DNA from 2 places in the Pseudomonas sp. O230 genome. Region 1 is predicted to be linked to the other one. Evidence: riboswitches for the same ligand, from Rfam matches in the RefSeq annotation. Region 1 holds a riboswitch; the other holds the start of a gene.
The links. A riboswitch is a leader RNA that binds a small molecule or an ion and turns the genes downstream of it on or off. The one in region 1 is predicted to bind cobalamin.
Positions count from the first base shown of each region.

Region 2: it holds a riboswitch for cobalamin, as region 1 does, so the genes downstream of both, cobO (cob(I)yrinic acid a,c-diamide adenosyltransferase) here and ACI77H_RS27650 (CbtB domain-containing protein) in region 1, are expected to answer to the same signal.

Region 1 is NZ_JBJGXN010000014.1:110,169-120,108, reverse strand. Features, by position in the region: gene ACI77H_RS27665 (ATP-binding protein) at 1-527, opposite strand, end outside; gene cobN (cobaltochelatase subunit CobN) at 600-4,457, opposite strand; gene cobW (cobalamin biosynthesis protein CobW) at 4,461-5,522, opposite strand; cobalamin riboswitch at 5,618-5,831, opposite strand; cobalamin riboswitch at 6,020-6,248, shown strand; gene ACI77H_RS27650 (CbtB domain-containing protein) at 6,368-6,577, shown strand; gene ACI77H_RS27645 (CbtA family protein) at 6,589-7,293, shown strand; gene ACI77H_RS27640 (cobalamin biosynthesis protein) at 7,290-7,715, shown strand; gene cobM (precorrin-4 C(11)-methyltransferase) at 7,787-8,533, shown strand; gene nfuA (Fe-S biogenesis protein NfuA) at 8,603-9,187, opposite strand; gene ACI77H_RS27625 (acyltransferase family protein) at 9,245-9,940, opposite strand, start outside.
Region 2 is NZ_JBJGXN010000002.1:494,216-504,155, forward strand. Features, by position in the region: gene ACI77H_RS05585 (cobyrinate a,c-diamide synthase) at 1-638, opposite strand, end outside; gene cobO (cob(I)yrinic acid a,c-diamide adenosyltransferase) at 635-1,246, opposite strand; cobalamin riboswitch at 1,326-1,560, opposite strand; gene ACI77H_RS05595 (hypothetical protein) at 1,715-2,299, shown strand; gene ACI77H_RS05600 (PQQ-dependent sugar dehydrogenase) at 2,368-3,681, shown strand; gene ACI77H_RS05605 (O-methyltransferase) at 3,707-4,360, opposite strand; gene ACI77H_RS05610 (C40 family peptidase) at 4,376-4,912, opposite strand; gene ACI77H_RS05615 (C40 family peptidase) at 5,133-5,759, opposite strand; gene hda (DnaA regulatory inactivator Hda) at 5,973-6,677, opposite strand; gene ACI77H_RS05625 (AI-2E family transporter) at 6,908-7,981, opposite strand; gene ACI77H_RS05630 (DUF2066 domain-containing protein) at 8,020-9,078, opposite strand; gene purM (phosphoribosylformylglycinamidine cyclo-ligase) at 9,463-9,940, shown strand, end outside.

The DNA of each region.
Region 1 (9,940 bases):
GCCGGGGCGGTATGGCCGCTGAGGGCGACGTTCAGGCCAAAGCGGTCGAGCAATTGCGGACGCAACTCGCCCTCTTCCGGGTTCATGGTGCCGATCAGCACGAACTTCGCCGAATGCCGATGGGAGATGCCGTCGCGTTCGATCAGATTGGTGCCGCTGGCGGCGACGTCGAGCAGCAAGTCCACGAGGTGATCGGGCAGCAGGTTGACTTCATCGACGTAGAGCACGCCACCGTCAGCCTTGGCCAATACACCGGGAGAAAATTGCGCGCGACCTTCGCTCAGGGCGGCGTCGAGGTCGAGGGTGCCTACCAGGCGCTCTTCAGTGGCGCCCAGCGGCAAGGTGACAAACTGGCCGCTGGCAAGCAGATCCGCGAGGCCTCGGGCCAGGGTCGATTTGGCCATGCCACGCGGGCCTTCGATCAACACGCCGCCGATTTTCGGGTCGATGGCGGTGAGGTACAGGGCGAGTTTCAAGTCGTCGGCGCCGACCACGGCGGATAAGGGGAAATGCGGGGTGTCGGTCATCTTCAATACTCGTTCATGGTCGGTGATCTATCAATAAATCTCACAGGCGCCTTAATCCCTGTCGGAGGCGCATCAACTGTCTTCTTCTATGTCCAGCAGCAGATTTTCCAGAGCCTCTTTATATGCTCCAGGTTCCTGCCACATCCCCCGCTGCTGCGCTTCCAGCATGCGCTCGGTCATGTCGCGCAACGCATGGGGATTGTGCTCACGGACAAAATCCCGCGTCGCCGGGTCCAGCAAGTACGCATCGGCCAGCAACGCGTATTGGTGATCGTCGATCAACTGCGTGGTCGCGTCGAACGCGAACAGGTTATCGACCGTCGCCGCCAGTTCAAACGCACCTTTGTAGCCGTGCCGTTTGACCCCGTCGATCCACTTCGGATTGGCCGCTCGTGAGCGGATCACCCGGTTCAATTCTTCCTTCAACGTGCGGATTTTCGGCAAGTCCGGCTGACTGTGGTCGCCGTGGTAACTGGCTGCCGCTGCGCCGCTGAGGCTTTCCACGGCCGCGAGCATACCGCCCTGGAACTGGTAATAGTCGTTGGAATCGAGCAAGTCATGCTCACGATTGTCCTGATTTTGCAGCACAGCCTGAACCTGGCTCAGGCGCTGGGCGAACTGCTCGCGGGCCGCCGTGCCTTCGTCGGAACCGCCGTAGGCATAGCCGCCCCAGTTCAGGTAGACCTCGGCCAGGTCCTCGCGGCTCTGCCACAAACGACCGTCGATAGCCCCTTGCACGCCAGCGCCGTAAGCACCGGGTTTGGCGCCGAAGATGCGCCAACCGGCCTGCCGCTTGGCCGCTTCCTCATCAAGGCCCGATTGCAGCAACGCTTCGCGTTCGGCGCGGACCTTGGCTGCCAATGGATTGAGATCGTCCGGTTCATCCAGCGCAGCGACCGCTTGCACCGCCGCATCGAACAGGCGGATCAGATTGGCAAAGGCATCACGGAAGAACCCGGACACGCGCAAGGTCACATCCACGCGCGGGCGGTCGAGCAGGCTTAGCGGCAGAATTTCGAAGTCATCGACCCGCTGACTGCCCGTCGCCCAGACCGGGCGCACACCCATCAGCGCCATGGCTTGCGCTATGTCGTCGCCGCCGGTGCGCATGGTCGCGGTGCCCCAGACCGACAAGCCGAGCTGACGCAGGTGATCGCCGTGATCCTGCAAGTGCCGCTCGAGAATCAGGTTCGCCGACTGGAAACCGATGCGCCACGCGGTGGTGGTCGGCAGGTTGCGCACGTCCACCGAATAGAAGTTGCGCCCGGTTGGCAACACGTCGAGACGACCACGGCTCGGCGCGCCGCTGGGGCCGGCGGGGACGAAGCGGCCGCTGAGGGCGTCGAGCAGGCCGCGCATTTCCGCCGAGCCACAGGCGTCCAGGCGTGGCGCGACGACTTCGCGCAGGTTGTCGAGGATGGCCTTCACCTCAATCCAGTTTGCGTCCTGTGGGAGCGAGCTTGCTCGCGAAAGCGGTGTGTCAGGCAAATCAATGTCGACTGAAACTCCGCTTTCGCGAGCAGGCTCGCTCCCACAGGGTTTAGGGCTGGCACTCAAAACTTGCGAGATCAGTTGAGCGGCGAACAACTCCAGACGTTCACGGGCATCCCCCGCCGTGCGCCAGACTTCATCGCTGATCGATTGCAGTTCATCAGGACGCGCACCGGTCCACGGATCGGCCAATGCACAATCCAGCGGATCGAAACCCAACTCGAACGCCTTGGCCAACGCCCGCAGCAGACTCGACTGCGCGCCACGGCCATCGCCACGTGGAATCCGCAGCAGCGCCAATAACGTGTCGATGCGCAGACGCCCGCTCGGCGACTCGCCAAAGATGTGCAGGCCATCACGGATCTGCGACTCCTTCAAGTCGCACAAATAGGTGTCCAGACGCGGCAGCCAAATGGCTGCATCGGCGTCGCTGTCGAGCTTCTCGTCCAATTGCAGTTCACGGTCGATGTGCGTGTCGCGCACCAGTTGCAGAATGTCGCGCTGCAATTCACGGGCGCGGCGCGGATCGAGCAATTGCGCTTCGTAATATTCGTCGGCGAGCAGTTCGAGGTTGCGGAGCGGGCCGTAGGTTTCGGCGCGGGTCAGCGGCGGCATCAGGTGATCGATAATCACCGCTTGCGTGCGGCGCTTGGCCTGGGCGCCCTCGCCCGGGTCGTTGACGATGAACGGATAGATGTTCGGCAGCGGCCCGAGCAACGCGTCCGGCCAGCAATTCTCCGACAGCCCGACGCCTTTGCCCGGCAGCCATTCGAGGTTGCCGTGCTTGCCGACGTGGATCACGCCGTGTGCGCCGTAGGTGTTGCGCAACCAGAAGTAAAACGCCAGATAACCGTGGGGCGGCACCAGGTCCGGGTCGTGATAGACCGCGCTCGGGTCCACCTGATAACCCCGCGCCGGTTGAATGCCGACAAAGGTCAGGCCGAATCGCAGCCCGGCGATCATCATCCGCCCGCCGCGAAACATCGGATCGCCTTCGGGCGTGCCCCAGCGCTCCAGCACGGCGTGGCGGTTGGCCTCGGGCAAGGCGTCGAACATCGAGTTGTAGTCGTCCAGCGCCAGGCTTTGATGACACGGACGCTGGTCGAGGGTGTCGAGGTCGTTGCTAACGCCGCCGAGCAATTGCTGGATCAGCGCGGTGCCGCTGTCCGGGAGTTCGGCGGGCAACGGATAACCTTCCGCGCGCAACGCACGGAGGATGTTCAACGCGGCGGCAGGTGTATCGAGGCCGACGCCGTTGCCGATACGACCGTCGCGGGTCGGGTAGTTGGCGAGGATCAGGGCGATGCGTTTTTCGCGGTTCGGCACCCGCGCCAGATCGATCCAGCGCCGCGCCAGTTCGGCGACAAAATCCATGCGCTCAGGTGCAGGCCGGTAGCAAACCACATCGGATTGGCTACGCTCGCTGCGCCATGCCAGATCCTTGAAGCTGATCGGCCGGCTGATGATCCGCCCGTCCAGTTCCGGCAGCGCGATGTGCATCGCCAGATCCCGCGGCCCGAGGCCCTGCTCGCTGGCACGCCAACCGGGTTCGTTGTCCTGGGCGCAGATGGCCTGGATCACCGGGATATTGCGTCGGAACGGCCGCAAGTGCGGCGCTTCCGGGCTGGACTGGGCGAAACCGGTGGTGTTGAGAATCACCGAGGCGTCGACTTCATCCAGCCAGTCCTCGACCACCGTCAGGCAGCCGGGCTCCTTCAAACTGGCCACGGCAATCGGCAAGGGGTTCAACCCCGCCGCTTGCAAACGCTGGCAGAAAACATCAATGAACGCGGTGTTCGCCGCCTGCAAATGCGAGCGGTAAAACAGCACCGCCGCCACCGGTTGACCGGCCTGCCAGTCGGCGTGCCAATCTTTCAGTGCGGCGGGGCTTTTTTGCGGGTGGTAGATCGCGGTGCGCGGCAGGGTCTGCGGTTCGGCCCACGCATAGTCGCGATCCAGCCAGCGATTGGCCAGGCAGCGAAACAGGTCGAGGGCGTTGGCCATGCCCCCCTGGCGCAGGTAATGCCAGAGCCGGTCGCGGTCTTGCGCAACCACCGTGCTCAGGTCGCTGAGCTCCGGGTCCGGGCGATCATCGCCGGGCACCAGAATCAGTTGCACCCCGCGCTCGGACAACTCGACCAACCGCTCGACGCCGTAGCGCCAATACGCGATGCCGCCGTGCAACGAGATCAAAATCACCTTGGCATGACGCAGCACTTCGTCGACATACAAGTCGACCGAGGCGTGGTTCTGCACCTGCATCGGGTTGGCCAGACGCACGCTCGGATAATCGTCCGGCAACTGCTGCGCGGCTTCGGCGAGCAGCGCAAGGCTGGAATCGCCGCTGCACAGGATCACCAGTTCGGCGGGGGTTTGTCCAAGGTCGGCGATGTTGTCATCCGAGACGAAACCGCCGGGCTGGGTCCTGAGCAGGTGCATGGGTTAAACGCTGAGCGCGGCGCGCAGTTGCGCTTCGAGTTGCGCGGCGTCGAGTTCCTGGCCGATCAACACCAGACGCGTGGTGCGCGCTTCGTCGGCGCCCCACTGACGGTCGAAATGCTTGTCGAAACGCGTGCCCACGCCCTGAATCAACAGGCGCATCGGTTTGTTCGGGATCGCCGCGAATCCTTTGACCCGCAGGATGCCGTGCTTGACCACCAGTTGAGTCAGCGCGTCCATCAGCAAACTTTCATCGGCTTGCGGCAGTTCGATGGAAATGGAGTCGAACGCGTCGTGATCGTGGTCATCTTCGCCTTCATGATGGTGATCGTGATGGCTGTGACGGCTGTCGATGTGTTCTTCGGAGCCGGCACCGAGACCGATCAGCACGTCCAGCGGCAGGCGACCGCTGCTGGCTTCGATGACTTTGACTGCCGGTGGCAACTCTTCGGCGACTTCCAGGCGCACGCGGGCCAGGTCTTCAGGGCTGATCAGGTCGGCCTTGTTGAGAATCACCAGATCGGCGCTGGCCAGTTGGTCGGCGAACAACTCGTGCAGCGGCGATTCGTGATCCAGGTTCGGATCGAGTTTGCGCTGGGCGTCCACTTGATCCGGGAACGCGGCGAAAGTGCCAGCGGCAACGGCTGGGCTGTCGACCACGGTGATCACCGCGTCAACGGTGCAGGCACTGCGGATTTCCGGCCACTGGAAGGCTTGAACCAGCGGCTTTGGCAGGGCCAGACCCGAGGTTTCGATCAGGATGTGATCGAGGTCGCCGCGACGGGCTACCAGTTCACGCATCACCGGGAAGAATTCTTCCTGAACGGTGCAGCACAGGCAGCCGTTGGCCAGTTCGTAGACGCGGCCGTTGGCTTCTTCTTCGGTGCAACCGATCGAGCACTGCTTGAGGATTTCACCGTCGATGCCCAGCTCGCCGAACTCGTTGACGATCACCGCGATGCGGCGGCCTTGCGCGTTGTCGAGCATGTGCCGCAGCAAGGTGGTTTTGCCCGAGCCGAGGAAGCCGGTAACGATGGTGACGGGGAGTTTGGCCAGTGTTTTCATCGGATGCCCTTTGGCAAGGTGGCGGGCGTACGGGACGACGACCGCAACGACAGGCGCGCGGAAGAGTTCGCCACCGGATCACCCCGCCCGGTTGTAGTGAGAATTCGTATCGAGGCAGGTCTCCTGGCTGACGGTGTGCCTGTCGCGAGACTGGCGTTGGCTGCGCCTTCCCGCGGGCTCCAGGGCTGGAGCGTGCAGTGGCGTGGCAGCGAACATCACCGTTCACAGTTGCGGGGGCAGCCGCGGCATCGACCGCGTTCCCTTCTTAGCTCCGGCAGACGCCGGAGAACCTCGAATGCTCAAGGCTACGCATCGTCTTGGGGCGGGTCAATGTTCGCTTGAGATCTGCAGAGGCAGGAATGCCGCCTTCGCGAGCAAGCCCGCTCCCACCCGGGAGCGCATTCCAAAATGTAGGGGCAGGCTTGCTCGCGAAGGGCGCGCACCGGTCTCGAGTTGAGAACCCCTGCCAATTGACGCCCAACCCCCGCCCATGCTCTCCTACACACCTTGTTACGGGTGCCCTTCACAGGGTGAAACGGGAAACCGGTGAATCATGTGCTTTACTCAAAGCCATGTCAGTCCGGTGCTGCCCCCGCAACGGTAAGCGAGCGAAGAATCAAATCCACTGTGCCAGCAGTTTGGTATGGGAAGGTGGTTCTTGCAGGTTTCGGCTGACGCCCAAGCCCCTCGTGAGCCCGGAGACCGGCCCGCAACACAAAGTGACGATTACGTTCACTGAATAACAAACCCGCGGTGGGCGGGCGCTGTTTGAACCTCTGCGAGCCCGATTCGCAGGGGTCTTCCATGCGCTCTATTCACCCGCTGACAGACCAGAGGGAAGCGCCATGTCGATCATCAGCAGCACCGGCCCGAGCAGTACCGATAAGAGCTCCGCCAGCACCACCCCTGCCACCCTGGCTCAACGCCTGACCGCCGCCGTTTGTGCGTCGATCCTGGGCGCGTGCCTGGTGTACTTTGCCGGTTTCTCACACATCGAAGCGGTGCACAATGCCGCACACGATACCCGTCACAGCTCCGCTTTCCCGTGCCATTGAGACCTGCTGACATGATCAAGCGTATTGCGCAAACCGCAGGTTTCACCGGGCTGCTGGCCGCCCTGTTGCTGACCCTGCTGCAAAGTTTCTGGGTCGCTCCACTGATTCTGCAGGCCGAGACTTACGAAAAATCCGAGCCGGCCGCTGTTGCAGTTCATGAACACGCCGCCGGTGCCGCCGCTCACACCCACGACGCCGAAGCCTGGGAGCCGGAAGACGGCTGGCAGCGCGTGCTGTCCACCACGGGTGGCAACCTGGTGGTTGCCGTCGGTTTTGCGCTGATGCTCGCTGGCCTCTACACCTTGCGCGCACCGACCAAAACCTCCCAGGGCCTGCTCTGGGGCCTGGCCGGTTACGCAACTTTCGTCCTCGCACCAACCCTCGGTCTGCCACCGGAACTGCCAGGCACAACGGCGGCGGATCTGGCACAACGGCAAATCTGGTGGATCGGCACCGCAGCGTCCACTGCGGTTGGCATCGCGCTGATCGTATTCAGCCGTCACTGGCTGATGAAGATTCTCGGCGTGGCCATTCTGGCGGTTCCACACGTGATCGGCGCACCGCAACCGCAAGTGCACTCGATGCTTGCACCGGAAGCCCTGGAAACCCAGTTCAAAATCGCTTCGCAGCTGACCAACATGGGATTCTGGCTGGCTCTGGGCCTGATCAGCGCCTGGTTGTTCCGCCGCAAAAGCGATGGCCAATACCACGCATGACCAACACCCGCACAGCGCCGACGTTAGTGGTCGGCCTGGGCTGCCAGCGCGGCTGCCCTGTCAGCACGCTGCGGGCGTTACTCGATCAGGCGTTACAGGCGCATCACATCAAACTTCACCAGATCAAGGCCCTGGCCAGCATCGACCTGAAGCGTGATGAACCTGGCCTGATCGAACTCGCTGCACAACTCGAACTGCCGCTGACGTACTTCAGCAGTGAACAACTGGCCGGTTTTCAACCGCGACTCAGCCACCGCTCGGACATCGCCTTCGAACGCACCGGCTGCTATGGCGTAGCAGAAAGTGCCGCCCTCGCCCTTGCCGAACAACTGGCCCAGGCGCCGGCAAAACTGCTCATTTCGCGACAAAAATATGCTCAGGCCACCCTGGCATTGGCCTGCGCCGCGCAAAATCCCCGATAATCCTCGCCCTCGATCATGAGCAATCTTCATCTGAAGCCTTGCCCAACCCCTTTTTCAGACAGGAAACGACGATGACCGTCTACTTCATTGGCGCAGGTCCCGGCGACCCGGAACTGATCACCGTCAAAGGCCAACGCCTGATCCGCAGCTGCCCGGTGATCATCTACGCCGGCTCACTGGTGCCCACCGCCGTACTGGAAGGACACAACGCCGAACAGGTGGTCAACAGCGCTGAACTGCACCTGGAACAGATCATCGAACTGATCAAAAACGCCCATGCCAACGGCCAGGACGTGGCTCGGGTGCATTCCGGCGATCCGAGTCTGTATGGCGCGATCGGCGAGCAGATTCGCTACCTGCGTGAGCTCGACATTCCGTTTGAAATCATCCCCGGTGTTACCGCGACAGCGGCGTGTGCGGCACTTTTGGGGGCGGAGCTGACCTTGCCGGACGTGTCACAGAGCGTGATTCTGACTCGCTACGCCGACAAGACTGCGATGCCGGCGGGTGAGGAGCTGGGGAGTCTGGCGCAGCATGGGGCGACCATGGCCATTCATTTGGGGGTGAATCATCTGCAGAAAATCCTGATCGAATTGCTGCCGCATTACGGCGCGGATTGCCCGATTGCGGTGATTCATCGGGCGAGCTGGCCTGATCAGGATTGGGTGGTGGGGACGATTGCGGATATTGCCGGGAAGGTTGAGGCCAAGGGGTTTCGTCGGACGGCGTTGATTCTGGTGGGTCGAGTGTTGGGTAGTGATCAATTCAGCGAGTCGTCGCTGTACCGTGCCGGGCATGCACATCTCTACAGACCATAGAGCCCTTGAAAATCACCCATAAAAAAACGGCGCTCACGGGGCGCCGTTTTTCATGTCGCAGCGAACACCTTAGTAGTAGGCGTTTTCTTTCTGCGTGTGGTCAGTCACATCACGAACACCCTTGAGCTCGGGAACACGCTCGAGCAAGGTGCGCTCGATGCCTTCACGCAGGGTGACGTCTGCCTGGCCGCAGCCCTGGCAACCGCCGCCGAACTTCAACACGGCGATACCGTCATCGACCACATCGATCAGGCTGACCTGACCGCCGTGGCTGGCCAGCCCCGGATTGATCTCGGTTTGCAGGTAATAGTTGATGCGCTCGTTGATCGGGCTGTCGGCGTTGACCATCGGGACTTTGGCGTTTGGCGCCTTGATGGTCAGCTGGCCGCCCATGCGGTCGGTGGCGTAGTCGACAACCGCGTCGTCGAGGAAAGCTTCGCTGAACGAGTCGATGTACGCGGTAAAGCTTTTCAGCCCCAGCGCGGTGTCTTCGGATTTTTCTTCGCCCGGCTTGCAATAAGCAATGCAGGTTTCGGCGTACTGGGTGCCAGGCTGGGTGATGAAGACGCGGATGCCGATGCCCGGGGTGTTCTGCTTGGAGAGCAGATCAGCCAGGTAATCGTGGGCGGCGTCGGTAATGGTAATAGCGGTCATGGAAACTCCTCGCAGGCTTGGGCGCAGTTTACGCCAATCATCGCGCCGCACAAAGTCCTAGTATTTTTGTCGGGAAAGGGCCAGCGCTCCTGGATCCGATGATTCGCCGTCAATCCGCGCTTTAAGCCACCGATAGCTGCATTTTTCCACCCATTCGTAACTTGCCCACGACGCCAAACCAATGGTCGCGACGCACACCGTGAACATCACGTAAGCATTGATGCCATACCGTTGCGCGACAAAGCCTCCGGCCGACAGCACCAAAACGTGCATCAGGTACACCGAGTAGGAACAATCGCCGAGCACTTTGAACAATCGGCGGCCCTGGAAAAACCGCTCCAGCGCCATGCAAGCCATGACCAACACCGCGCTCGGCAGGCCCCAGGCGAAAAACCGCGGCTGCGGGGGCAACTGATAAATCGCCAGCAACGCGCCGCCAATCCCCAGCAATGGCAGCCATAGGCCGGGCTTGATCCAGCCGCGACGGTAGATCATGCCGATGGCGATCCCCAGCAGAAACTCATAAACAATGTCCGAACGGTAGAACGCGCTGATCCAGCCGTACCCCGTCCATGCCTGACACACCGCAAACAGCAACGCCGCGACGATCAGCAGCCGAACCTGCAGACGGAACAGCAGCGCCCATGCAAACAGCACGTAGAACAGCATTTCGTAATTCAGGGTCCAGCCGACGTTGAGCGTCGGATAAATCCCGTAACCGCCGGGATTTTCCGTAGGAATAAACAGCAAGGA
Region 2 (9,940 bases), on a different contig from region 1:
CTGCTGGCCAGCGCGTTGGCGGCTGCGTCGAGGCGATGATCGAGATCGTTCAACTCGCTGGCCTGAACCAGACCGAGGTGCCGACTCGGCAATTCGATCCCGGTTTCCCGGGACAAGGCGCCGTACCAGCGCAAACCTTCAGTGAGGCTGCCTTCTAGCAATTGCGCATGCCGCAAGGTGCCGACGCGGTTGGCCAGCACCCCGGCGAACGGCAAGTCCGGCTGATACTTCGCCAGCCCCAACGCAAGCGCGCCGAAGGTCTGCGCCATCGCCGTGCCGTCGATCACCCCGAGCACCGGCACACCGAAGTGCCGCGCCAGGTCAGCGCTCGACGGCGTGCCGTCGAACAGCCCCATGACGCCTTCGATCAGGATCAGATCCGCTTCACCGGCGGCTTCCCACAACAGTCGACGACTTTCCTGCTCGCCGACCATCCACATGTCCAGTTGATACACCGGTGCACCGCTGGCGCGCTCGAGAATCATCGGATCGAGAAAGTCCGGGCCGCATTTGAACACGCGGACCTTGCGCCCCTGATTGCGATGCAAACGGGCCAGCGCAGCGGTGACGGTGGTCTTGCCCTGTCCGGAGGCCGGCGCGGCAATCAAGACCGCCGGGCAATGACGTGGTTGATTCACAGCTCGACGCCTTTTTGCGCTTTGATCCCGGCCTGGAACGCATGCTTGATCACGCCCATTTCGGTGACGGTGTCAGCCAGCTCGATCATTTCCGGCTTGGCGCCGCGACCGGTGACGACCACGTGTTGCATCGGCGGACGTGCCTGCAAGTCACTGAGCACCTGATCGAGATCGAGGTAACCGTGCTTGAGGGCGATGTTCAGTTCATCGAGCACCACCAGGCCGATCGAGGGATCGCGTAGCAGTTCGCGGGACACTTCCCACGCCGCTTCGGCGGCGGCGATGTCGCGCTGGCGATCCTGGGTCTCCCAGGTAAAACCCTCGCCCATCACATGAAACCGTACCTGCTCCGGGAAACGCCGGAAGAACAACTCTTCGCCCGTGCTGTTGCGCCCCTTGATGAACTGCACCACGCCACACTGCATGCCATGGCCCAACGAGCGGGCGAGCATGCCGAACGCCGAGCTGCTTTTGCCTTTGCCGTTGCCGGTCAGCACCAGCAGCAGGCCGCATTCATTCGGGGAGTTGGCGATGCGTTCGTCGATCACGGCTTTTTTGCGCAGCATGCGCGCCAGATGGCGTTCGTCACGATCGGGGGTATCAGTCATGGGGAGCTCTCCGTTGAGGCTGGATAACGGCGGGCAGGCACAAGAATAGACGGCAAGAAGCCTGGCATCGCCCACCGTGATGCCGCTGGATGGATCAGGCCGGTCTCCGGGCTCATGAGCGGCGTTGGCCTGACTGCGCGCCTTCCCATATCGATGATCGACACAGTGGCTCAAGGCGCAGTCTTCACTCATTTACCGTTGCGGGGGCAGCGCCGGGATCGTGGTTCTTCATTCATCGAATGAACGCACTCACCGGCTTCCCTGTTTCACTCTGTCGACCGACGTCACAGAGCACCTGAAACAAGCCGCGAAGGTTAGAGGGTTGGGGGTGGAGCGTCAATTAAAGCCGGGGCGCCGCTGGGCGAATAACTGCCACTGATCAATAAAATGACGCCAATCTTGTGCCACGCTCTCAGCAGTGATATCAAAGCGCCACAACCTGACAACACAATAACAAGGGTGAGCCACATGCAAGGCATGATCATCAGCAATCCGAAGCTGGAATTCCTGCGCCCGGTGCTGGAGCGCTGGTTTGACTGTATCGACCGCTACAACGCGGTGCGCGGCGACAACGACACGCCTTACTGGTACGACGAAAAAGCCAACCTAGGCTTGCTCTCGGCCGCCGCGTGGATGGCGGAAATGGTCACGCTTCAACAGACACCCACCCGCAAACACAACGAGGAAGGCGAACGCAACGCCCGCGCCGACCTGTTCATTGCCACCAGCGAAGAACGCGCCTACCTTCAAGTCACGCAGCGTTGGCCACGGGTCAACGGCCTGAACCTGACACAGGCCCTGGCCGATATCACCAGCGACGCCAAGCGCATCAGCTACGCCAGCGACCTGAAACTCGGCTGCCTGTTCGTCGCGCCGCAAAAGGCCCAGCACGGCGCCACCCCGGAAGAACTGCAGGACATGGTCGACGACCTGCAAAAGGAACACACCTGCGCTGTCGCCTGGTATTTCCCCTACGCCTACCGCAAGTTGCGCAACGAAGCGGGCAACTATCACCCCGGTATCGCCGTGCTGTTCAAGGAAGCTCGTGGCTGAGTGGTTGAACCATCGCGGGCTTGCGCTTCTCTACTGATCAGGTCACTGCATTTATAGGGAAGATCAGCATGCGCAAGCCCCAGCTCGTTCTCATCATCGCTCTCGCCGGAGGGCTCGCCGCCTGCGGTGAAACATCCAGCCTGCAAGTCTCCGACGGCACCGGCCCGTCACCCAAACTGCCGGAACCGAACAAGACCCTGATCCCGACTGTGAACATCGCCCCGGCGATCGGCTGGCCGGACGGTGTGAAACCTGTGGCCGCTGCGGGAACGCAAGTGGCGGCCTTTGCTGAAAACCTCGATCACCCGCGTTGGCTGTACGTGCTGCCAAACGGCGATGTGCTCGTCGCCGAGACCAATGCGCCACCCAAACCCGACGATGGCAAAGGCGTTAAAGGCTGGGTCATGAAGAAAGTCATGGGCCGCGCCGGTGCGGGCGTCCCGAGTCCGAACCGCATCACGTTGCTGCGCGACAAGGACCACGATGGCATCGCCGAAACCCGCTCGGTGTTTCTGGAAAACCTCAATTCGCCCTTCGGCATGACGCTGGTTGGAAATGACCTGTATGTCGCTGACACGGACCGCTTACTGCGTTTCCACTATGAAGTCGGCGACACGGCTATCAAATCGCAGCCGATCAAAGTGGTCGATCTACCGGGGGGTACGCTGAATCACCACTGGACCAAAAACGTCATCGCCAGCAAGGACGGCAGCAAGCTCTACGTCACGGTGGGCTCCAACAGCAACGTCGCCGAAAACGGCATGGACCAGGAAGTAGGTCGCGCGGCGATCTGGGAAGTGGATCGCGCCACCGGCAACCATCGGATCTTCGCCTCAGGCCTGCGCAATCCCAACGGCATGGCGTGGGAACCGCAGAGCGGCGCGTTGTGGACGGCCGTCAACGAGCGGGATGAAATCGGCAGCGACCTGGTGCCGGACTACATCACCTCGGTCAAGGACGGCGCATTCTATGGCTGGCCGTTCAGTTATTACGGTCAGCACGTCGACTTTCGCGTCGAGCCGCAAAACCCGGACCTGGTGGCCAAGGCTATCGCACCGGACTACGCGGTCGGCCCGCATACCGCATCACTGGGCCTGACGTTTGCTGATGGCAACACGCTGCCAGCGCAATTCAAGGACGGCGCGTTCATTGGCCAGCACGGTTCGTGGAACCGCAAGCCGCACAGTGGTTACAAAGTGATTTTCGTGCCGTTCAGTGCCGGCAAACCGACCGGGCAGCCGGTTGATGTGCTGACCGGGTTCCTCAATAAAGACGAAGATGCCATGGGCCGGCCGGTGGGCGTGGTGATTGATCAACAGGGCGATTTGCTGGTGGCGGATGACGTGGGGAACAAGGTGTGGCGGGTGTCGGCAACTAAATAGCCGCAGCTCCCACAGGGTTCAGCGTTTAGCGCTTGCGGCACAGCGTTAACCCATCGCCCAACGGCAACAGCGACAGATCCACGCGCGAGTCATCCTTCAAGGCGAGATTCAGTGCCTGGATGGCTCGGGTGTCTTCACTCTCGGGATTGCGCTCCAGCACCCGCCCGCTCCACAGGGTGTTATCAAACACCGCCAGACCACCAACGCGCAGCAGACGCAGCGCGTGCTCCAGGTAGGCAGGATAGTTAGCCTTGTCAGCATCAATGAACATCAAATCGAATTGTCCGGGCTGATCCAACTGAGCCAGGGTTTCCAGCGCGGGCGCCAGGCGCAGGTCAACACGATGAGAGACGCCTGCTTCCTGCCAGTAGCGGCGCGCCGTGGCGTTGTAGTCGCCGGGGATATCACAGCAAATCAGCGAGCCGTCATCCGGCAAAGCCGCCGCCATGCACAACGCGCTGTAACCGGTGAAGGTGCCAACTTCCAGCAGGCGCCTGGCGCAGGTGAGTTTCACCAGCAAGGCGAGGAACTGCCCCTGCTCCGGCGCCACCTGCCAGCGCGCCATCGGCAGCGCCTGGGTTTCCTCGCGCAAACGCTTGAGCAGCGGCGTTTCCCTCAGGGAAACGTCGAGCAGGTATTGATACAGGGAATCGTCGAGATTGAGTGTACGTGCGGTCATGACGACCTCTGCGAACTAGGGGTTGCGCGCCAAATGCTCGGGTTGCAGAACACGCTTGGCGCTCAGGTAGGCTTTCTGCCAATACGCCTTGGACAAGCTGTCGAGCTTCACCGTGCCACCCGTGGCTGGCGCATGAACGAAGCGGCCTTCGCCAACGTAGATCCCGGCGTGGCTGACCTGAGAACCGCCATTGGTGGCGAAGAAAATCAGGTCACCGGTTTGCAAACCTTCCTTGCCGACATTGGCTGCCTGCATGCTGATCATCTCGCGCGTGGTGCGCGGCAGGGAAATTCCGGTGACGTCACGGTAGACATAACCGATCAGGCCACTGCAATCGAACCCGGAATCTGGCGTATTGCCGCCCCAGCGATAAGGCGTGCCCACCAGCCCCAACGCGCGAAACAGCACGTCTTCTGCTTCGGGAGAGAAAGCCTGGGAAGAACCGAAAACAATCGGCGCGCGAGCCACCGGCGCAGGTGGCGGCGTGCGGCTGGCGCAGGCGCTGAGCAGCGCGGCGAAAAACATGAGAGCGAGGCGGGCCGACATCGTCATAAGCAGAACATCCTGATCTGGCTGCGGCTTTTTCCACCGGAAAGGCAGAAAAGAAAACCGCCTGCGCAGGACGCAGGCGGTTTGCCATCAATAATAGATCAGGATTCTAGCGGGTACGCGGCAAACTTCAAGTAAGACTTTAAGTTCGCCTTACAAACTGTCCGCCTTCTCTGTTGCAGAGACGTCGTTGTCGCCACTGATGTGGCGACAGGCCAGGCAATTACTTGCGTGCCGTGACCACGGTCGGGGCCATCGCGAGTGCGCGCTTGGCTTCGATGAAGGTCTTGCTCCAGTAGCTGTCGCCCAGGCTATCGACCCGGACACCACCGCTTTTGCGGCTGCTGGAGTGGATGAATTGGTTGTCACCGAGGTAGATCCCGGCGTGACTGACACGACCGCTACGACCATTGGTGGCGAAGAACAGCAGATCACCCGGCTTGAGCGCACTACGAGAAACCAGTGGCGCGTCAACATTGATCATTTCGCGAGTGGAGCGCGGCAGGTTCATGCCGGCCTCTTCACGAAACAGGTAACCGATGAAGCCGCTGCAATCGAAACCGGCTTCGGAGGTGCCGCCGAAACGGTAACGGGTACCGATCAGGGACATGCCACGTTCGAGAATGCTGTCGGCCAGAACAGGAAGCTGGTACGACTTGCCATCGGCGAAGTCAGCCAGTTCTTTGTCGGTGGCCAGCTCTTCCTGGAAAAGAACGGAAGAAGATTGCGCAGTAACTGAATTTCTAACCTGCTGTTGTTGCTCTTGCTGGGACACTGGAGAGTGAGCAGCGCAACCAAACAACAGGGTGACGAGTGCGAGAGGCACGAGGGGTGCGAAGCGATTTAGCATGGGCACGACCGTGGCTGATAGTTGTAAAGAAGCCGAGACTATGCCCGCTATCATCCTCATTTGCAAATTCAATCGAACTTTATGTGACTTTCCGGTTTCGCGTTTCCATCTAAGCGCTTAAGCCCCATTTAGACGCTTGCGCAGCCTGCCCCGTGTAGGAAAGCGGATTTTGTGGCGCCTGAAATATGCCGGAACCCGCGAAAAACCTGGGCTTTACCAGCCCAGCGTTTCTTTCAGGAACGGAATGGTCAGCTTGCGCTGAGCCTGAAGGGAGGCCTGATCGAGACGCTCAAGCAACTCGAACAGCGCGCTCATGCTGCGAGTACCGCGAGTCAAAATAAAATGCCCGACTTCGTCGGTCAGGTGCAGGCCGCGACGGGATGCACGCAGTTGCAAGGCTCGCAATTTGTCTTCGTCGGACAACGGCCGCATCTGGAAGATCAGCGCCAGGGTCAGACGGGACTTGAGGTCCGCCAGCTTCACCGGCAATTCACGCGGCGAGGTCGACGCAGCAATCAGCAAACGCCGACCGCTATCACGCAGACGGTTGAACAGATGGAACAACGCCTCTTCCCAATCCGCGCGCCCGGCAACTGCTTGCAAGTCGTCGAGGCAAACCAGTTCGTATTGTTCGAGGTTATCGAGAATTTCGATGCCGCGATCCAGCAGCTCGGCCAACGGCAGGTACACCGCAGGCTCCCCCAGCTGCTCAAAGCGCAGACAGGCCGCCTGCAGCAAATGCGTACGCCCTACCCCGTCCTTGCCCCAGAGATAAATCAGGCTTTCGGTCCAGCCGGCGTCGGCTTCGCAAAGCCGCTCGACATAGCCGAGTGCAGCGGCATTGGCGCCTGGGTAGTAATTGATAAAGGTAGCGTCATCACGCAGACGCACACCTAGGGGCAGCTGAATCGGTTTCATGCTGACTGAACAGTTCCAAAGGAACCGTTAGTGGCCTCTGTGTAAAGTTTGCGAAGTTTATACCCGTGACGCTGACCGCACAATGCGACAGACCATAAGCAAAATCAAAGGTTTGCGTTATCGCGGTGGTTTTATGGGTGTTTCTTTGGCGGCGTATGTGACAGCCGCGCAAGAGATACGGGCCAGCCTGGCACTGAACCAGGCCGCCCGCGACGGGTCACCAGCGAACCTTAAAGCTCGGGTTCGTCGACGCCACTGTAGATATCAGAATCCTTATACAAATCATGCACATGACGCACCAGCACCATGATCACCGCCGCCACCGGGAGCGCCAGCAGCACGCCGGTAAAACCGAACAGCTCACCCCCGGCCAGAATCGCGAAGATCACCGCCACCGGATGCAGACCGATCCGGTCGCCCACCAGCAATGGCGTCAGCACCATGCCTTCCAGCGCCTGACCGACCATGAACACCGCGACGATACCCACCATCGGGTACAAGTCGCCGCCGAACTGGAACAGACCGGCAATCAATGCCGCGCCGATCCCGATGACAAACCCCATGTACGGCACGATCGCCGCCAAGCCAGCAATTATCCCGATCAGCAGCCCCAGTTCCAGCCCGACCAGCATCAGCCCCGACGCGTAGATCACGCCCAGCGCCACCATCACCAGCAACTGCCCGCGCACGAACGCCCCGAGCACTTCATGGCATTCGCCGGCCAGGATCACCACGCGCTCTTCACGATCACGAGGCAACAGGCTGCGGATCTTGGCCATCATCACATCCCAGTCCCGCAGCAGGTAAAAACTCACCACCGGAATCAGCACCAGATTGGCCAGCCAGCCGATCAACGCAAGGCCCGAAGCGGTCGCCTGACTCAGCACCACGCCGACGATGTCGGTGGTCTGGCCCATATGTTCGCTGATCGCCGCTTTGAGTTTGTCGAATTTCCAGAAGCCATCCGACAACCCGAACTTCGATTGCGCCCACGGCAATGCGGTGTGCTGCAACCAGTCAAGCATCTGTGGCGCCAGCTCATACAAGCGAAACAACTGCTTGGCGAGCATCGGCACCAGCACCAGCAACAACGTGGTGAAAATCAAAGTGAACAGCGCGAACACCGACACCACGCCCCAGGTCCGAGAGAGGCCGGCCTTTTCCAGCCGATCCACCAGCGGGTCGAACAAGTAGGCCAACAGCAGCGCCACCAGGAACGGCGTCAGAATCGGATGCAACAGCCAGATAAACGCGCAGAGCAGAACCACCCCACCCAACCAGAACCAACGCCGCGTATCGGCCATGTACCACTCCATATGCATCTATATAAAGAAAGAAAACCTTACCAACGGAAACGCAACTGCGGCACCGGTGCAGGCGTTGGCGCGACAGCAGGCGCCGAACCCTCCGCCACCGGCTGAACAGCCGCCGTCGGTGCCGACGCCTCACCCGCCGGAACTTCCTGCAACTTCGCCAGCGACAACTGCGAGCGCAACTGCTCGGCGCTGCCGTTGACCCGGTAAAGAATCCGGTCACCGTCAACACTTTGCAGGCGCGCGCCAAAAGGCTCCAGCAAATGCCCGAGCGCGGCATAGTGCTCCAGGTTCATGCCCTGCACTTCCAGCAACTGCTCTCCCGAAGCACCCGGCTTGACCACAAACCGAGGCGCCAGACGCTGACTGACCGCCAGCATCACCGCGTCAGCCACAGCAGCCTGATCTGCGCCCTGCACACTGCCCGCCTCTTTCTGATCGCCCAACCACAAATGCCATTTGGCCTGCCACTGACCGCCCTCTTCCCGGGCATGCACTGCCAGCAGGGCATCGGCGTTGTAACGTTCCGATGCGCCGCGCAGTGGTGCTGCATCCGTACCTTCCAGATTCGGCGCGGTGGCGACCAATTGTTCACTCAAGTCCGCCAAGGGCAGATGCAGCGGCAGCCCACGATGCTGTGCGGCGCGACGTAGCGGCGTGGCAGCGGCCTGGCCATCACCGACCAGGCTCGAACCTTCGGTGGAATCGTTCAACCACCAACCGAGGATCGACGGCCGGTTCGCGCCCCACAGTGACAGTCCGGCACGGCGCAACGCCTGTTCGGTGGAAGCCGGGTCGAAATCGACTTTCAGCACTTCCGGCGGGCCGGCGTCGAAGCCGTACTGACTGATGATCTGCTGCGGGTCCTTGCGGATCGCCGCCAGGCCCGGGCTTTGTGCCGCCTTGGGATCGCCGGTCAGGCGCAACACCAGCGTATCGAGCGCGCGCTGAGTGGCTTGATCACGCTCTTCAGGCGCCTGACTGGTGACAGGCTCGCGCACCTGATAAAGGCCTTTTACGGTTTCGGCTTGGCTAGCCAGACTGACCAGGGACAAACAACCCACAAACAATGATCTGAAAAAACGCATGGAAGATTCCTGACGACAAGAGCGGCTGGAACTGACCGCATGAAGACAATCGAGCAAGACTGTGACCATTGCCCGCCGTAAAACATTCACACGTCCCGGTTAAGTTTTTCGCACTGCCATAACGATAGACGGTTAATCGCGATACCTTATACAGCCAAGCGGGAGGCGACCAACACGGGCAATCACGGTTTTTTTGTATCGATATGCCCCTGCTGTCGGCCTGAGGATGGCCGCTGCCCCTCAAGCCTGATAAAATCGCGCGCCTTCGCAGACCGGCAACAGCCGGGCACCCTGAAATTCGCGCAAGGCACATGCCCTTCGTTTGTTTCGGCGGTCCCACTGGACTCGGTCGTTACCCCTGAATCCCCCCTAAAGGCCTGGATCATGAGCAAGCAACCCTCCCTGAGCTACAAGGACGCCGGTGTAGACATCGACGCCGGTGAAGCATTGGTCGAACGCATCAAGAGCGTCGCCAAGCGCACTGCGCGCCCGGAAGTCATGGGCGGCCTGGGCGGTTTCGGCGCCCTCTGCGAAATCCCGGCCGGCTACAAGCAGCCCGTGCTGGTTTCCGGCACTGACGGCGTCGGCACCAAGCTGCGCCTGGCGCTGAACCTGAACAAACACGACAGCATCGGCATCGACCTGGTGGCCATGTGCGTGAACGACCTGGTGGTCTGCGGCGCCGAGCCGCTGTTCTTCCTCGACTACTACGCCACCGGCAAACTCAACGTCGAAACCGCGACCCAGGTCGTGACCGGTATCGGCGCAGGCTGCGAACTGTCCGGCTGCTCCCTGGTGGGCGGCGAAACCGCTGAAATGCCTGGCATGTACGAAGGCGAAGACTACGACCTGGCCGGTTTCT